Regions from separate parts of the Microbacterium trichothecenolyticum genome, predicted to be linked through region 1. Evidence: riboswitches for the same ligand, from Rfam matches in the RefSeq annotation. Region 1 holds a riboswitch; the other holds the start of a gene.
What was found. Region 1 has a riboswitch for glycine ahead of glyA (serine hydroxymethyltransferase). Riboswitches for the same ligand answer to the same signal wherever they lie in the genome.
Positions count from the first base shown of each region.

Region 1 (7,489 bases):
CCCGACTCCGATGCGCGGTTGGAAGAAGGTCCGGCACATGTCGACGTAGTCGCGTCCGCCCTGGTCGGATTTGTCGATCCCGACGAGGGTGGCGCCCACGACCGACGGCAGCTGGGTGATGGCTTCCTGGCCGCCGTCCCCGGGAATCGGCTGACCGTAGTACGACGGCATCTTGTAGGTCTCGGCATCCATGTTCCGATGCGTCGTGTCGCGGGCGATCGTGGGGTACTCCCCTGGCTGCGACCAGTCGTAGACGAACGCGTCGTAGGCGATGGCACGCGCCCGCCAGTCGAAGGGGGCCGAGCGCGGGGACACCACGACCTCGTAGGTGGCGCTGCTCGATCGCCCCTGGCTGGTGGCGGTCACCGCGTGCATTCCGGGATCGTTGGCGAGCGAGATATCGATCAGCACCGCGGCCCGGCCGGATCCATCGGTGGTCGCGCTGCGCGAACCCAACACGGTGGCGCCGGAATCGGGTGTGAACACCACCGAAGCACCGGCGACCGGAGCGCCGGACGAAGTGACGACGGTCGCGATCGCTCGCACCATGCACCCGCGAAGCACCCCCGGCGAGTCGAACGAGAGGCTGACCAAGACGGCATCCGAGGTTGCGGCATGCGCAGGAAGGGCGGCCGAGAGAGAGAGCACGGGGATCGACCACGCGGTCGCTGTCAGCACCGTGCGGCGGCGGAAGGCCGAGGGACCGTTATCGCGATCCTGCTGCCAGTCCACCCGTCGTCGTTTCGAAGGTGACATGATGCCAGCCCATCAGGTCGGAGATCATCCGCTGCTTCGCGGCATCCGTGACCGACCCGGGTGAACGTGCCGGGCGAAGGTGGCGTGAACCCACCGGCGCAACCTCGACGAGAGATCGCACACCGGTGAGGGCGGGGCTCACCGCCCGTTGCGGTCGGCCGCCGAATGCGGCGGCGCCGAGGCCACATCGAGGCGGTCGAGGCCACGCGGCGACGTCCAGATGAGCTCATCGCTCTTCGCCGCATGCTGCGAGGCGCGCACGGCACGGTCATCGACCCACGAGTTCAGCGCGTGACCCGAGTGACCGCGCACATGCTCGAGCACCGCGTCGCGGACCGACGCGCTTCACGCATGGCGATCAGCGCCTCGAGGGGGCGTGGTGGTCGTCCCGTATCGCCGACGGCGACCGACATCTCGCGCCTGTGGACGACGCCGCGCGCCCGCGGGCACGGCGTGGGAGCGACACTCGTCGCCGCCGCGGTCGACGGTGCCGTGCCGCCCGTGCGCCTGTCGGTGTGGGACTGGCGCGAGCCCGCCACCCGGCTCTACCGTCGGTTCGGCTTCGAGCCTGTGCCCTCATGGGACGATCGGGCGCGGCTCGTGTGCCTCGAGCGACGGTGAGAGGCCGCGCGCAGCCGTGGCTGCGCGCATCGCGACCGGCTCAGCAATGCCGCGACCTCGGGTGCCGCGCATAACCGGTCAGGCCGCCGACGGGAACACCGGGCGATTCGCGGGTGTGGCGTCAGGATGCGCACGACGGAACGCGGCGAGATCGCGCACGTTCTTCTGCACCGCCACCACGGCGAACAGGCTCATCGCGAAACCGATGCCGTAGAACCCCTTCTCCGACAGCAGCAGCTCGGCATTCCACAGCCCGACGGTCATCAGGGTGAGAGCCGCGAGCAGCATGGCCCACGCCACGCCGAGGTAGGCGCCCGTGACCGGCACATCTTCGGCACGGTCACGAACGGCCTTCTGCACCGAGAGCGCCGCGAAGAGGCCGAGCAGGAACACGGCGAGGAAGAACCCCTTCTCCGACAGCAGCATCCGTGCGTTGTAGAGGCCCACGACGTACACCGACGCTCCGAGCCCGAGCGCCACCCACGACGCCCCGACGAACGCGCCGGTCGGTCGTCCAAGCACCGGCTGGTTTCGTGATTCCGCCATTGTTCCGCCCTCTCCTCGCGCCCCGCGGGGCATATTCCGTGGCGGACAAGCTAGCGAAGGCCACATGCCCGTAGGGACATGCGCGCGATTCTGTGGACAAGAGACGGGGTTCTCGCGCGCTGAAGGGCGTCAGCACTCCACGACGTTGACGGCGAGGCCGCCACGCGAGGTCTCCTTGTACTTGTCGTTCATGTCGGCGCCGGTCTGCCGCATGGTCTGGATGACGTTGTCGAGCGACACGATGTGGGTGCCGTCCCCGCGAAGAGCTGTGCGAGCCGCCGTCACGGCTTTGACCGCCGCGACGCCGTTGCGCTCGATGCAGGGGATCTGCACGAGACCGCCGATCGGGTCGCACGTCATGCCGAGGTGGTGCTCCATGCCGATCTCGGCGGCGTTCTCGATCTGGCGGGGCGTTCCGCCGAGGACGGCGGCGAAACCCGCGGCCGCCATCGAGCAGGCCGAGCCCACCTCGCCCTGGCATCCCACCTCCGCTCCCGAGATCGACGCGGTCTCCTTGTAGATGGAGCCGATCGCGGCGGCCGTGAGGAGGAACGTCATGATCCCCTCGTCGTCTGCTCCGGGTACGAACCGTCGGTAGTAGGCCAGGACGGCGGGGATGACTCCGGCCGCCCCGTTCGTGGGGGCGGTGACGACGCGCCCGCCGGCGGCGTTCTCTTCGTTGACCGCCATGGCGAACAGCGTCAGCCAGTCGGTCCCTCGCAGGCCGTCGGTCGAGCCGGCCTCGTCGGCGAGTTGCCGCGCGAGGTCGTGGGCGCGACGGGGCACCCGGAGCCTGCCGGGGAGCACCCCGGGGGTCGAAACACCGCGCTCGATGCATCCGCTCATCACGTCCCAGATGGCCCGCAGCCCCGCGCGCACGGCATCCCCGTCGCGGTGGGCGAGCTCGTTCTCGAACGCGATCTCGGCGATCGACAGGCCCGTCTCGTCGCAGCGCGCGAGCAGGTCGTCGGCGGTGCGGAAGGGGTGTGCGACGAAGACCTCCTCGTGGGATCGGGAGCCCCCCGCCTCGGCCTCGGTCACGACGAACCCGCCGCCCACCGAATAGAAGGTCTCCTCCGCGAGAACAGCGCCGCTCGCATCGGATGCCGTGAACACGACCGCGTTCGGGTGGAACGGCAACGAGCGCCGGCCGTCGAGCACGAGGTCGGCATCCACGTCGAACGAGACCGGGTGCGTGCCGAGCAGCCAGAGCATGCCGTCGGCGCGCACGCGCTCCTCGATATCGCGCAGCAGGTCGGGGTCGCACGACTCGGGCCGGTGCCCCTCGAGCCCCATCAGCACGGCGCGGTCGGAGGCGTGGCCGCGTCCCGTGGCGCCGAGCGAGCCGAGCAGGTCGATGCGCACGCGGACCACGCGCTCGTGCTGCCCGGCATCCCGCAGGCGCTCGGCGAACGTCAGGGCCGCCCGCATCGGCCCGACCGTGTGCGAGCTCGAGGGACCGACCCCGATCGAGAAGAGGTCGAACGCGCTGACGACCATCAGACGGCGCCCTCGTAGAGCGGGTGAGCGGATGCCAGGGCGGCCACGCGACCGCGAAGCTCGGCGATTCGCTCGGGCGAGATCTCTGCCCGCAGGGCCTCGGCGATGACGTCGGCGACGGCGGCGAAGTCCTCGTCGTCGAAGCCGCGCGTGGCCAAAGCGGGCGTCCCGATCCGCAGCCCCGAGGTGACCATCGGCGGGCGCGGGTCGTTGGGGACCGAGTTGCGGTTGACGGTGATGCCCACCTCATGCAGGCGGTCCTCGGCCTGCTTGCCGTCGAGGGGCGATTCGACCAGGTCGACCAGCAGCAGGTGCACGTCGGTGCCACCGGTGAGCACGCGCACGCCCTCGGCCACGACGTCGGGCTGCGTGAGGCGCTCGGCGATGATGTGAGCCCCACGGAGGGTGCGGCGCTGGCGGTCGGCGAACTCGTCACCCGCGGCGATGAGGAACGACACGGCCTTGGCCGCGATGACGTGCTCGAGCGGGCCACCCTGCAGACCGGGGAAGACGGCACGGTCGATCTTCTTGGCGATGTCGGCATCGTTCGTCAGCACGATGCCGCCGCGCGGGCCGCCGAGGGTCTTGTGTGTGGTGGAGGTGACCACGTGCGCGTGCGGCACGGGGTTGGGGTGCACGCCCGCGGCCACGAGACCGGCGAAGTGCGCCATGTCGACCCACAGGTACGCGCCGATCTCGTCGGCGATGGCCCGGAAGGCGGCGAAGTCGAGCTGGCGGGGGTAGGCCGACCAGCCGGCGATGATGAGCTTCGGCCGGCGCTCGCGGGCGAGGGCGGCGACCTCGTCCATGTCGACCGCGCCCGTGGCATCCACGTGGTACGCGACCGCATCAAAGGCTTTGCCGCTGTAGCTGAGGCGCATTCCGTGCGTGAGGTGGCCGCCGTGGGCGAGGTCGAGGCCGAGGATGGTGTCGCCGTGCTGCAGCAGGCCGAACAGCACCGCGGCGTTGGCCTGAGCGCCGGAGTGGGGCTGCACGTTCGCGTACGCGGCACCGAACAGACCGCACACGCGCTCGATCGCCAAGCGCTCGATCACGTCGACGTGCTCGCATCCGCCGTAGTAGCGGCGGCCGGGGTAGCCCTCGGCGTACTTGTTGGTGGCCACCGACCCCTGCGCCTGCATGACGGAGAGCGGGGCGAAGTTCTCGGAGGCGATCATCTCGAGGGTGTCGCGCTGGCGGTCGCGCTCGGCGTCGAGGGCCGCGGCGACGGCCGGGTCGATCTCGGCGAGCGGAGCGGTGAGGAGGCTGGCGGCGGTGGTCGGGGACAGAACGGTCATGGTGGGAGGCTCCCTGTCGTGCCGCGGGCGCGGCGATCGGGTGGGTCACCTCCCCGCTCTGTCATCGGGCCTGAGAGCTTCACCGCGGGTGGCGGCTTTCACCGTGGGCGCAGGCGGAGCCTGCTTTCCAGAGTGCGCCTCGCCCCCGCGGTCTTGGGCCTGAGAGATTGTGCGGGGAGGGCTTGCTCCTTCGGCGCCGCGTCCGGGTGGGACGCGGGCTCTCCCGCGGGGGTTCGATCGGCGCGTGTGAAGTTGTCGTGGCCGCGACGCTATTGCATCGCAGTGCGCAACACAATGCGTATTGAGCAACACGCAACATGATCGACTCGCATCCCCGCCGAGCGTAACGGCCGTGTAAACAGTGCGTCACGGCCCCTCGAAACGCCTCGTCCGATCCCGTCGCTCCCTTTACTGTTGCGTCCAACGCACAGCAGTTTCTTTCAGCGCAACACCGGACCCGAGGATGCCATGACCACTCGTCGCGAGAACTCCACGACCTACGACTACATCGTCGTCGGCGGCGGAAGCGCCGGAAGCGTGCTCGCCCGCCGCCTGTCCGACGACCCGCAGTCGCGGGTGCTCGTGCTCGAGGCGGGACGCAGCGACTACCCGTGGGACCTCTTCATCCAGATGCCCGCCGCCCTCACCTTCCCGAGCGGCCACGCCCTCTACGACTGGAAGTACGAGTCCGAGCCCGAGCCCCACATGCACGGGCGCCGCGTTGCCCACGCGCGCGGCAAGGTGCTCGGCGGTTCCTCGTCGATCAACGGCATGATCTTCCAGCGCGGCAACCCGCTCGACTACGAGCGCTGGGGCGAGCAGCCGGGCCTCGAGACGTGGAACTGGGCGCACTGCCTCCCCTACTTCAAGCGCATGGAGAACGCCTTGGCTGCCGCCGCCGGCGACCCCCACCGCGGTCACGACGGTCCCCTCGAACTCGAGAAGGGCCCCGCCACCAACCCCCTCTTCCAGGCGTTCTTCGACGCCGCGGAGCAGGCGGGCTACCCCCGCACCGACGACGTCAACGGCTTCCGGCAGGAGGGCTTCGGGCCCTTCGACCGCAACGTGCGCCACGGCCGCCGGCTCTCGGCATCCCGTGCGTACGTCCGCCCCGTGTGGCGGCGCCGCAAGAACCTCACCGTGAAGACCCGGGCGCTGGCCACCCGCATCCTATTCGAAGGAACGCGCGCCGTCGGCGTGGAGTACCGCCGCAACGGGCGCACGCACACCGTACGCGGCAACGAGATCGTGCTCGCCGGCGGCTCGATCAACACCCCGCAGCTGCTGCAGCTCTCGGGCGTCGGCCCGGCAGACCTGCTCGAGTCGCTCGGCATCCCGGTCATCGTCGATCTGCCGGGCGTCGGCGAGAACCTGCAGGACCACCTCGAGGTCTACATCCAGCACGAGGCCACGCAGCCGGTGTCGATGCAGCCCTACCTGCGGCCGCTCAGCATGCCGCTGACGGGACTGAAATGGCTGCTCGGGCGCAAGGGCCCCGCGGCGACCAACCACTTCGAGGGCGGCGGGTTCGTGCGCTCGAACGACGAGGTGCGCTGGCCGAACCTGATGTTCCACTTCCTGCCGGTGGCGGTGCGCTACGACGGGCAGATCGCCGACGTGAAGCACGGCTTCCAGGTGCACGTCGGACCCATGTACGCCGACACGATCGGGCGCCTGCGCATCCGCTCCACCGACCCGACCGAGCACCCCGAGCTCGTCTTCAACTACCTCAGCACCGAGAACGACCGCCGCGAGTGGGTCGAGGCCGTGCGCGTGGCCCGCGACATCCTGTCGCAGCCGGCGCTCGCCCCTTTCAACGGCGGCGAGATCGCCCCCGGTGCCGAGGTGAGCACCGACGAGGAGATCCTCGAGTGGGTCGGCCGCGAGGCCGAGACGGCGCTGCACCCCTGTGGCACGGCCAAGATGGGGCCCGCCGACGACCCGATGGCCGTCACCGACCCCCTCACCATGGGCGTGCACGGTACGACGGGGCTTCGGATCGTGGATGCCTCGGTCATGCCGTTCGTGACGAACGCCAACATCTATGCGCCCGTCATGATGATCGCCGAGAAGGCGGCCGACCTCATCCGCGGCGTGAAGCCGCTGGCCGCCGAGGAGCTGCCCTACTACGTGGCAGACGGCCCGGCGAAGGTGGGCGTGACCGCATGACCTCCTCGTTGTACATCGGCGGAGCCTGGCGCGAGCCGCACTCCCCCGCTACCCGCGAGATCCGCTGCCCCGCCGACGGCACGCTCGTCGCCACCGTGACCGAGTGCGATGCGCAGGATGCCGCCGACGCGGTCGCCGCGGCATCCTCGGCCTGGCGATCAGGCGCGTGGAGCGAAACCCCCGAGCGCGAGCGCGGGCGGCTGCTCGAACGCGTCGCCGACCTCATCGAACGCGACGCGGAGATCTACGCCGAGGCCGAGGCCCGGGACACCGGCAAGCGCATCGTCGAGGCGCGCTACGACATGGCCGACATCGTGGCGTGCTTCCGCTACTACGCGAGCCAGGCCGGCGCGCACCCGGGGCGACTCGTCGACACCGGGAGCGAATCGACCCGCAGCCGTATCGAGTACGCCCCCGTCGGGGTCTGCAGCCTCATCACCCCGTGGAACTACCCGCTTCTGCAGGCCGCGTGGAAGGTCGCCCCGGCGCTGCTGGCGGGCAACACGTTCGTCCTCAAGCCCAGCGAGTTGACCCCCTCGACCGCGATGCTCCTGATGGACACGCTCACCGAGGCGGGGCTACCGGCGGGCGTGGCGAAT
Region 1 is NZ_JAUTBF010000001.1:3,510,587-3,518,075, reverse strand. It holds gene QE412_RS16580 (discoidin domain-containing protein) at 1-756, opposite strand, end outside; gene QE412_RS16575 (GNAT family N-acetyltransferase) at 1,048-1,377, shown strand; gene yiaA (inner membrane protein YiaA) at 1,456-1,923, opposite strand; gene QE412_RS16565 (L-serine ammonia-lyase) at 2,053-3,423, opposite strand; gene glyA (serine hydroxymethyltransferase) at 3,423-4,721, opposite strand; glycine riboswitch at 4,770-4,858, opposite strand; glycine riboswitch at 4,860-4,957, opposite strand; gene betA (choline dehydrogenase) at 5,190-6,890, shown strand; gene QE412_RS16550 (aldehyde dehydrogenase family protein) at 6,887-7,489, shown strand, end outside.

Region 2 (7,489 bases), 3.2 Mb from region 1:
TCGTGCGACCGGGTAATTCCGGTGGGCCCCTGCTCACGACCGGCGGCGAGGTCGCGGGTATCGTCTTCGCCCGTTCCGACACCGACGACAACGTCGGTTACGCCATGACGCCCGCAGAACTGCTACCCGTGATGGCGCAGATGGATTCGCTGTCGACCCCCGTGGCATCCGGAAGCTGCACGCGCCGCTGACCGGCCGGCTCCCGCGCCCTGGCGTCGCATCGCGCGTCGCTATGCCGGTGCACGTTGAGCGTCCAGAACACGCCGTTGATGGGCTCACCCGCGCGGCGTTTCTTGGACACTCAACGGACAGGGGATGCCGCCACCCTCTCGGCCTGCGTGAAGGTCGTCTCGGCCGTTCAGACGCTGAAAAAGGCGCTCGACGACGGTAAGACGCCCAGAGAAACCTTGAGCAGAGCGGCAGAGATGTGGCGATCCCGGGAAAGCATCTCGGTCTTCTCTAGGTGCATGCAGGCGAAGAGCGCGAAGAGTCTGGACGCTCTCGACGCGGGAGCGAATGTGGTGGAAGTGACGTAGGAGTTCGCGGCCAGCAGGCGAAGTTCTCCACAGGAGGATCTCGCCCGATGCGCTACGTGTTTACACTGCTTCGCATGGGGGCCATTTCTGTATCCGTCGACGAGTTGCGGAGGGCGGCGGCGAAGATGGGCGACATGGCGCCCGACGCCGCCGAACTATCCGTTCTGACCCTGGCGGACCAGCCCGACCTCAGCCTCGCCCTGGCGGAGTTCATTGGCTGCATGAACGACTGCACAGCCGAGCGCCGTCGTGCCGTCGACGCGCTGGCTACGGGCCTACGCGAGGTGGCGGGCATGTTCGAGAACATGGATGCCGGCGCGCAAGCCGACGTCCGAGCGCTGGGGGCCGTCGAGGGCTGGACCGTCGAATGACAGCGGCGTTGGGTGACACCCGCGATCCGTCCGAGCTAATCCCCGGCGATGTCAGCGCATTGCACCAGGCAGCGGCCGTGTGGCGAGCCCGCGCGCAGCGCGCTGACGACGTCGCCGCGAAACTCCGTGCGATGCAGGCGCTTCCGGAATGGGCGGGCGACGCCGCTGACGCCTATGAGACCCGCGTCGTCGCGGTCGCGTCCGGTTGGGCCGCGATGGCGTTCGCCTTCCGGGCGGGCCAGGCGGCGATCGAGGAGTTCGCCACCGCCCTCGATGCTGCGCGGGGGAGGGCCGGAGACGCCATCGAGCTGTGGGACCGCGCCGACCAGCTGGATGCCTCAGCGTTCCAGGATGCGTCCCCAGAGACCTCCGGGTGGCTCGGCCCCGACCGGCGGTCCTTCATGGGATCCGGAGTCCGTGCGGAAGCGCGCTCGCTTTTGGAGGACGCGAGATCGGCGCTGGATGCCGCCGCGCGGGGAGCCGCCGCAGCGCTCCGGAGCGCGATAGCCGTGCCCGATCTCGGCGCGGACGAGTGGGCGGCCTTGCTCACCGGTTGCGCCACTCCCGCCCAGGTGCTCGATGCTCTCGCGGGCGCCGACGGATCGAGCCTCGCGGCTCTCCTTCAGGGGCGACCCGGGCTGGCCGCCATTCTCGCCCAGGCCGAGCCTGCCGCCGTCGGGCCCTGGTGGGCCGAACTCGACGAGGCGCAGAAAGACGCGCTCATTCACGCGGCCCCGGCCATCATCGGCAACCTCGGCGGAGTCTCATACGCGGCACGCGACGAAGCCAACCGCATCTGGCTCGACGCCCAACTCGATGAAGCACGTGCCGCGCTCGCCGAAGCGGAGAAGCCCCCGACGTTCCACGAGATGCTCGGTGGACGCGGTGCGGCTGTCGCGCACGCGGAGCAGCTCGAGCAGGCGCGCACTCGGGTGGCGGGGTTGGAGGCCGTTCAGGCGTCTCTCGTGACGCCGGACGGCGGGGCTCCCCGGAGCTTGATCACGCTGACCGCAGACTCGCCACCGTTGGCGGCGATTTCGATTGGAGACCTCGACGCCGCGGACAACGTCACATTCGCGGTGCCCGGGATGGGAACCACGACGGAGGGAATCGAGGATTGGACGCGTGCCTCTCAAAATCTCGCCGACCTGCAGAACCGGTTGGCTCCGGAGCAGGAGCACGCCGTCGTGGCCTGGGTTGGGTATGAGACGCCTCCCATTCCTGTCGCCGAAGGTGGTTTCGGCGTGATGGGCAACGCATTCGCCGAGAGGGGAGCAGCAAATCTCGGGCGCGATCTGGCGGTTGTGGATGCGATGCGCCCAGGGGCGCTGGTGAACGTCGTGGCTCACTCGTACGGGACGACGACTTCGTCGATTGCTCTTACACGTGACGATGTTCACGTTGATGCATATGTGACGTTGGGGTCAGCCGGTCTCCCCGCTGACATCGATTCTGCGAGTGACCTTCACGCCGACCACGTCTTCGCCGGGCAGGCCCAAGACGTATGGGCCATCGATCCCGCGGGAGGCGATCAGTGGGCCTGGACCGGACGTCTCTCTCCGGAGCATCCCGTGAATCCCATCAGCCCCGATTTCGGCGCCCATGGCTTCAGCGTGGTGGGAGGCGATGGGCCCGAACCCGTCACCGATCATGGCGTGCTCACCCCGAGCGGTACCGGATACCTTGATATCCGCACCGAGTCGTTGCGAAATGTAGCGCTCGCGACGAGCGGGTATTCAGACGCTGTCTCGCCGTACGCTGCACCCGGTCCCACTCCTCTCCAACAGGCTTTTATCGAAGGGCTTGCGCATGGCACTGGGTACTAGATTCTGCGTCGAGCGCGTCTTCGCCGGAGTCCTTCTATTGGGATCGCTGCTTGTCGTCTCGGCATGTGGCACGAGCAAAGAGGTGGAAATGAGCCCAGCCGAAGCGCGCGACGCCCTTGTGAGCACGATCGAGAAAAGCGCGGGGCAGCTTCAGGTCGATGGGTGGTCGCGAAGCCACGCCCCAGAGGTTGGCAACTGCGGGGCGCGTCGCGGTGAACGAGCGGATTACTCCTATTCATATGGCGCTCCTGCGCCGGACAGCGACCACGAGGCCGACGCCAGGAAGATCGCGGACTACTGGCGTTCGCTCGGCATGCAGGTTCGCCTGGTCGAAAGCCCCGACTATGTCGTCTACGCCTCGGGAGGCCCGGTTGCGGGCCTGACTTTCTCCACGGCCCCAGGCAACTATTTCATCGCCGGCGAATCCCTCTGCGTCCCCGGCGACGCCACCGAGCTCCGCAAGCAGGACAACAGCTGAACCTCTCACGGCGCTCGCCGAAGCTCCGCTAAGCTGAGCCCACAAGTCCACACCGGCCCCATGATCGATGCGGGAGAGCTCCGGCGCACGCTGCCGGGCACCGAAGGAGCAAGCCTCCCCGCCAATCTCTCAGGTACGCGTACCGCGTCGATCGGGCCACTCTGGAAAGTGATCCGGGTGCACCGCGCCGGATCCGCCGACGGTGAAAGCCCCGCGATCGCGGAGCGAAACTCTCAGGCCCATGACAGAGGGGGAGTTCTCAGGCGCCGCCCGGCGTCTGTCCGTCATCGCGAACGGCAGAACTCATGACCGAAGCCCCCGCTCCACCCCGCACGTCGCCGCTGAACGATCGGCACGAGGCCCTCGGCGCCTCGTTCACCGATTTCGGCGGCTGGAACATGCCGGTGCGCTACACCTCCGACCTCGCCGAGCACCACGCTGTTCGGCAGGCCGCCGGCCTGTTCGACATCTCGCACATGGCCGAGATCCTCGTCGAGGGTCCGGCCGCGGCCGCGTTCCTCGATTACGTGCTCGCCGGTCGTATCTCGACGATGAAGGTGGGCAAGGCGAAGTACTCGCTCGTGCTGGCCGAGAGCGGCGGCATCGTCGACGACGTCATCGTCTACCGCACCGGCGACCAGAACTTCCTCGTCATCGCGAATGCCGGGAATCGGGATGCCGTGAACGCGGCGTTCGAGGCCGCTCGCGCCGCGTGGGGCCCCGCGCCGGAGGCCGCGACAGGCGCAGCCGCCGAGGTCGGTGCCGAAGGTGAGGTCGCAGCCGAAGAGACCGGTACACGCTCCTTCGCCTTCGTTGCCGGATCGACCGGCTTGCGCGTCGAAGACGTCACCGACGACTACGCGCTCATCGCCCTCCAGGGGCCTCGAGCCCGCGGCATCCTGAGCTCCACCCCTGGCGTCGAGGTCTCGGGAACCCCGCTCGACGCGCTGGGCTACTACGCCTGGACCGACGGCACTTTCGACGGCGCGCCGCTCTTCGTCGCCCGCACCGGCTACACGGGCGAAGACGGGTACGAGCTGCTGATCCCGCTCGCACAGGCCGGGGCGCTGTGGGACGCCGTGCTTGCCGCGGGCGCGTCGGACGGCCTCGTGCCGTGCGGACTCGCCGCGCGCGACACCCTCCGCCTCGAGGCCGGCATGCCGCTGTACGGCCACGAGCTCTCGCGCGACATCGTTCCCGCCCAGGCCGGTCTCGGCCGCGCCGTCGCTGTCGACAAAGAAGAGTTCGTCGGAAAGAACGGCGTCTCCACGGCGCCGTCCGACGCCCCCGTGCTCGTCGGCCTCGTCTCGGAGGGACGCCGCGCCGGCCGCGCCGGATACGCCGTGCTGCACGGTGACGACGTCGTCGGCGAGATCACCAGCGGCGCCCTCAGCCCCACCCTCGGCCACCCCGTCGCGATGGCGTTCGTCGCCCCCGCGGCATCCGACCTCGGCACCGACCTGACCATCGACGTGCGCGGAACCCGTATCCCCGCGACCGTCACCGCCCTTCCCTTCTACCGGAGAAACGCATGACCGACCTCACCTCCCTCCGCTACACCTCCGAGCACGAGTGGATCGCCCTCGAGGGCGACATCGCGACGGTCGGTATCACCGACTTCGCCGCCGACAAGCTCGGCGACGTCGTCTTCGTCGAGCTGCCCGGCGCCGACTCCGCGGTCACCGCGGGCGACGTCTGCGGCGAGATCGAGTCGACCAAGTCGGTCGGCGAGCTCTACGCGCCGCTGAACGGCACCGTCGTCGAGGTGAACGACGCCGTCGTCGACGACCCCTCGCTCGTGAACGCCGAGCCGTTCGACGGCGGGTGGCTCATCAAGATCCGCATCGAGGGCGACCTTCCGGGCGACCTGCTCGACCGCGCCGCCTATGAGGAACTCACCGCATGAGCACCCTTCTTCCCCCGCGGACCGTCACCGGTACCCCGGCCGTCTTCGTCGATCGCCACATCGGCGTCGATGCCGCGGCGCAGGCCCGCATGCTCGAGATCGTGGGGTACGACAGCGTCGAGGCGCTCGTCGAGACCGCCGTCCCGGCATCCATCCACGTCCAGCCCCGCCCGACGAGCGACATCCCGCCCGCCGCGACCGAGGCCGAGGCGCTCGCCGAGCTGCGCGAGCTCGCCTCGGCCAACCGATCGGCACGCCCGCTGATCGGCCTGGGCTACTACGACACCTTCACGCCGTCGGTGATCGCGCGCAACGTCCTCGAGAACCCCTCCTGGTACACCGCCTACACGCCGTACCAGCCCGAGATCTCGCAGGGTCGCCTCGAGGCGCTCATCAACTTCCAGACGATGGTCACCGACCTGACGGGCCTCGCCACGGCAAACGCCTCGATGCTCGACGAGTCCACCGCGGTCGTCGAGGGCATGCTCGTCGCCCGCCGCGCGTCGAAGGCCAAGACCGACGTCTTCCTCGTCGACGTCGACGCCCTGCCGCAGACGAAGGCGCTGCTGCACCACCGCGCGACGGCCGTCGGCATCCGCATCGTCGAGACGGCCTACGACGGCGACCTGCCCGAGGCGTTCGGCGCCTTCGTGCAGTACCCCGGCGCGACCGGGCGCGTGTGGGACTTCTCGGCCGTCGCCGACGCGGTGCACAGCGCGGGCGGCCTCGTCGTCGCCGCGGCCGACCTGCTCGCCCTCACGCTGCTGCGCTCGCCGGGCGCGCTCGGCGCCGACGTCGCGGTGGGCACCACCCAGCGCTTCGGCGTGCCGCTCGGCTTCGGCGGTCCGCACGCGGGCTACATGGCCGTGCGCGCGGGTCTTGAGCGCCAGCTTCCGGGTCGCCTGGTCGGCGTGTCTCAGGATGCCGTCGGCCACCCCGCCTACCGCCTGTCGCTGCAGACGCGTGAGCAGCACATCCGCCGCGAGAAGGCGACCTCGAACATCTGCACCGCCCAGGTGCTGCTGGCCGTCATGGCGGCGATGTACGCGGTGTACCACGGCCCCCAGGGGCTCAAGGGCATCGCGACACGGGTCGCGCAGAAGGCCGACGCCCTGGCATCCGCTCTGCGTTCCTTCGACCTGCACCTCACCAGCGATGCCTTCTTCGACACCCTGCGCGTGCACGTGCCGGGCCGTGCGCAGGACGTCGTCGACCGCGCCCGCGAGCGCGGTTACCAGCTGTTGTGGGTGGATGACGCGACCGTCGGCGTCTCGGTCGATGAGACGACGACGGATGCCGACCTCGCCGTCGTCCTCGACGCGTTCGGGCTGACTACGGAAGAACTGCCCGAGGGCGTCGCCCTGCGTGGCGTCGACGAGGCGCTGCACCGCGACGACGAGTACCTCACGCACCCGGTCTTCCACGCGCACCGCAGCGAGACGGCGATGATGCGGTACCTCAAGTCGCTCGCCGACCGCGACTACGCGCTCGACCGCGGCATGATCCCGCTCGGCTCGTGCACGATGAAGCTGAACGCCGCGACCGAGATGGCCGCGGTGTCGTGGCCGGAGTTCTCGCGCGTGCACCCGTTCGCCCCCGAGGCCGACGTGCTCGGCTACCTGGCGATGATCGAGCAGCTCGAGCGCTGGCTCGCCGAGGTCACCGGGTACGACGCGGTATCGCTGCAGCCGAACGCCGGCTCGCAGGGCGAGCTCGCGGGGCTCCTCGCCATCCGCGGCTACCACCTCGCGAACGGCGACGCCGAGCGCACGGTGTGCCTCATCCCGTCGTCGGCGCACGGCACGAATGCCGCCTCCGCGGTGCTCGCGGGCATGAAAGTCGTCGTGATCGCGTGCGACGAGGCCGGCAACGTCGACCTGGGCGACCTGCGCGCCAAGATCGCGCAGCATGCCGAGGCGCTGTCGGCGCTGATGATCACGTACCCCTCGACCCACGGCGTCTACGAGCACGACGTGCTCGAGATCACGCAGGCCGTTCATGACGCCGGTGGCCAGGTGTACGTCGACGGTGCGAACCTCAACGCGCTGCTCGGCTTCGCCCGCTTCGGCGACCTCGGCGGCGACGTCTCGCACCTCAACCTGCACAAGACGTTCGCCATCCCGCACGGCGGAGGCGGCCCGGGCGTGGGCCCGGTGGCGGCGAAGGCCCACCTCGCGCCGTACCTGCCGTCGCACCCGTTCTCGCAGCGCGCGGATCACGCCGGCGGCACGTTCGACGGCGGTCCCGTGTCGGCGGCTCCGCACGGCTCGGCCGGCATCCTGCCCATCTCGTGGGCGTACGTGCGCATGATGGGCGCCGAGGGGCTTCGTCAGGCGACCGCCGCCGCGGTGCTCTCGGCCAACTACATCGCC
Region 2 is NZ_JAUTBF010000001.1:335,317-342,805, forward strand. It holds gene QE412_RS01555 (MarP family serine protease) at 1-191, shown strand, start outside; gene QE412_RS01560 (hypothetical protein) at 611-907, shown strand; partial or broken gene QE412_RS17655 (putative T7SS-secreted protein) at 904-1,404, shown strand; gene QE412_RS01565 (alpha/beta hydrolase) at 1,417-2,733, shown strand; gene QE412_RS01570 (hypothetical protein) at 2,717-3,211, shown strand; glycine riboswitch at 3,272-3,366, shown strand; glycine riboswitch at 3,367-3,469, shown strand; gene QE412_RS01575 (aminomethyltransferase family protein) at 3,517-4,746, shown strand; gene gcvH (glycine cleavage system protein GcvH) at 4,743-5,117, shown strand; gene gcvP (aminomethyl-transferring glycine dehydrogenase) at 5,114-7,489, shown strand, end outside.
Region 2: linked by a shared signal. The riboswitch ahead of QE412_RS01575 (aminomethyltransferase family protein) and the one ahead of glyA (serine hydroxymethyltransferase) in region 1 are both predicted to bind glycine.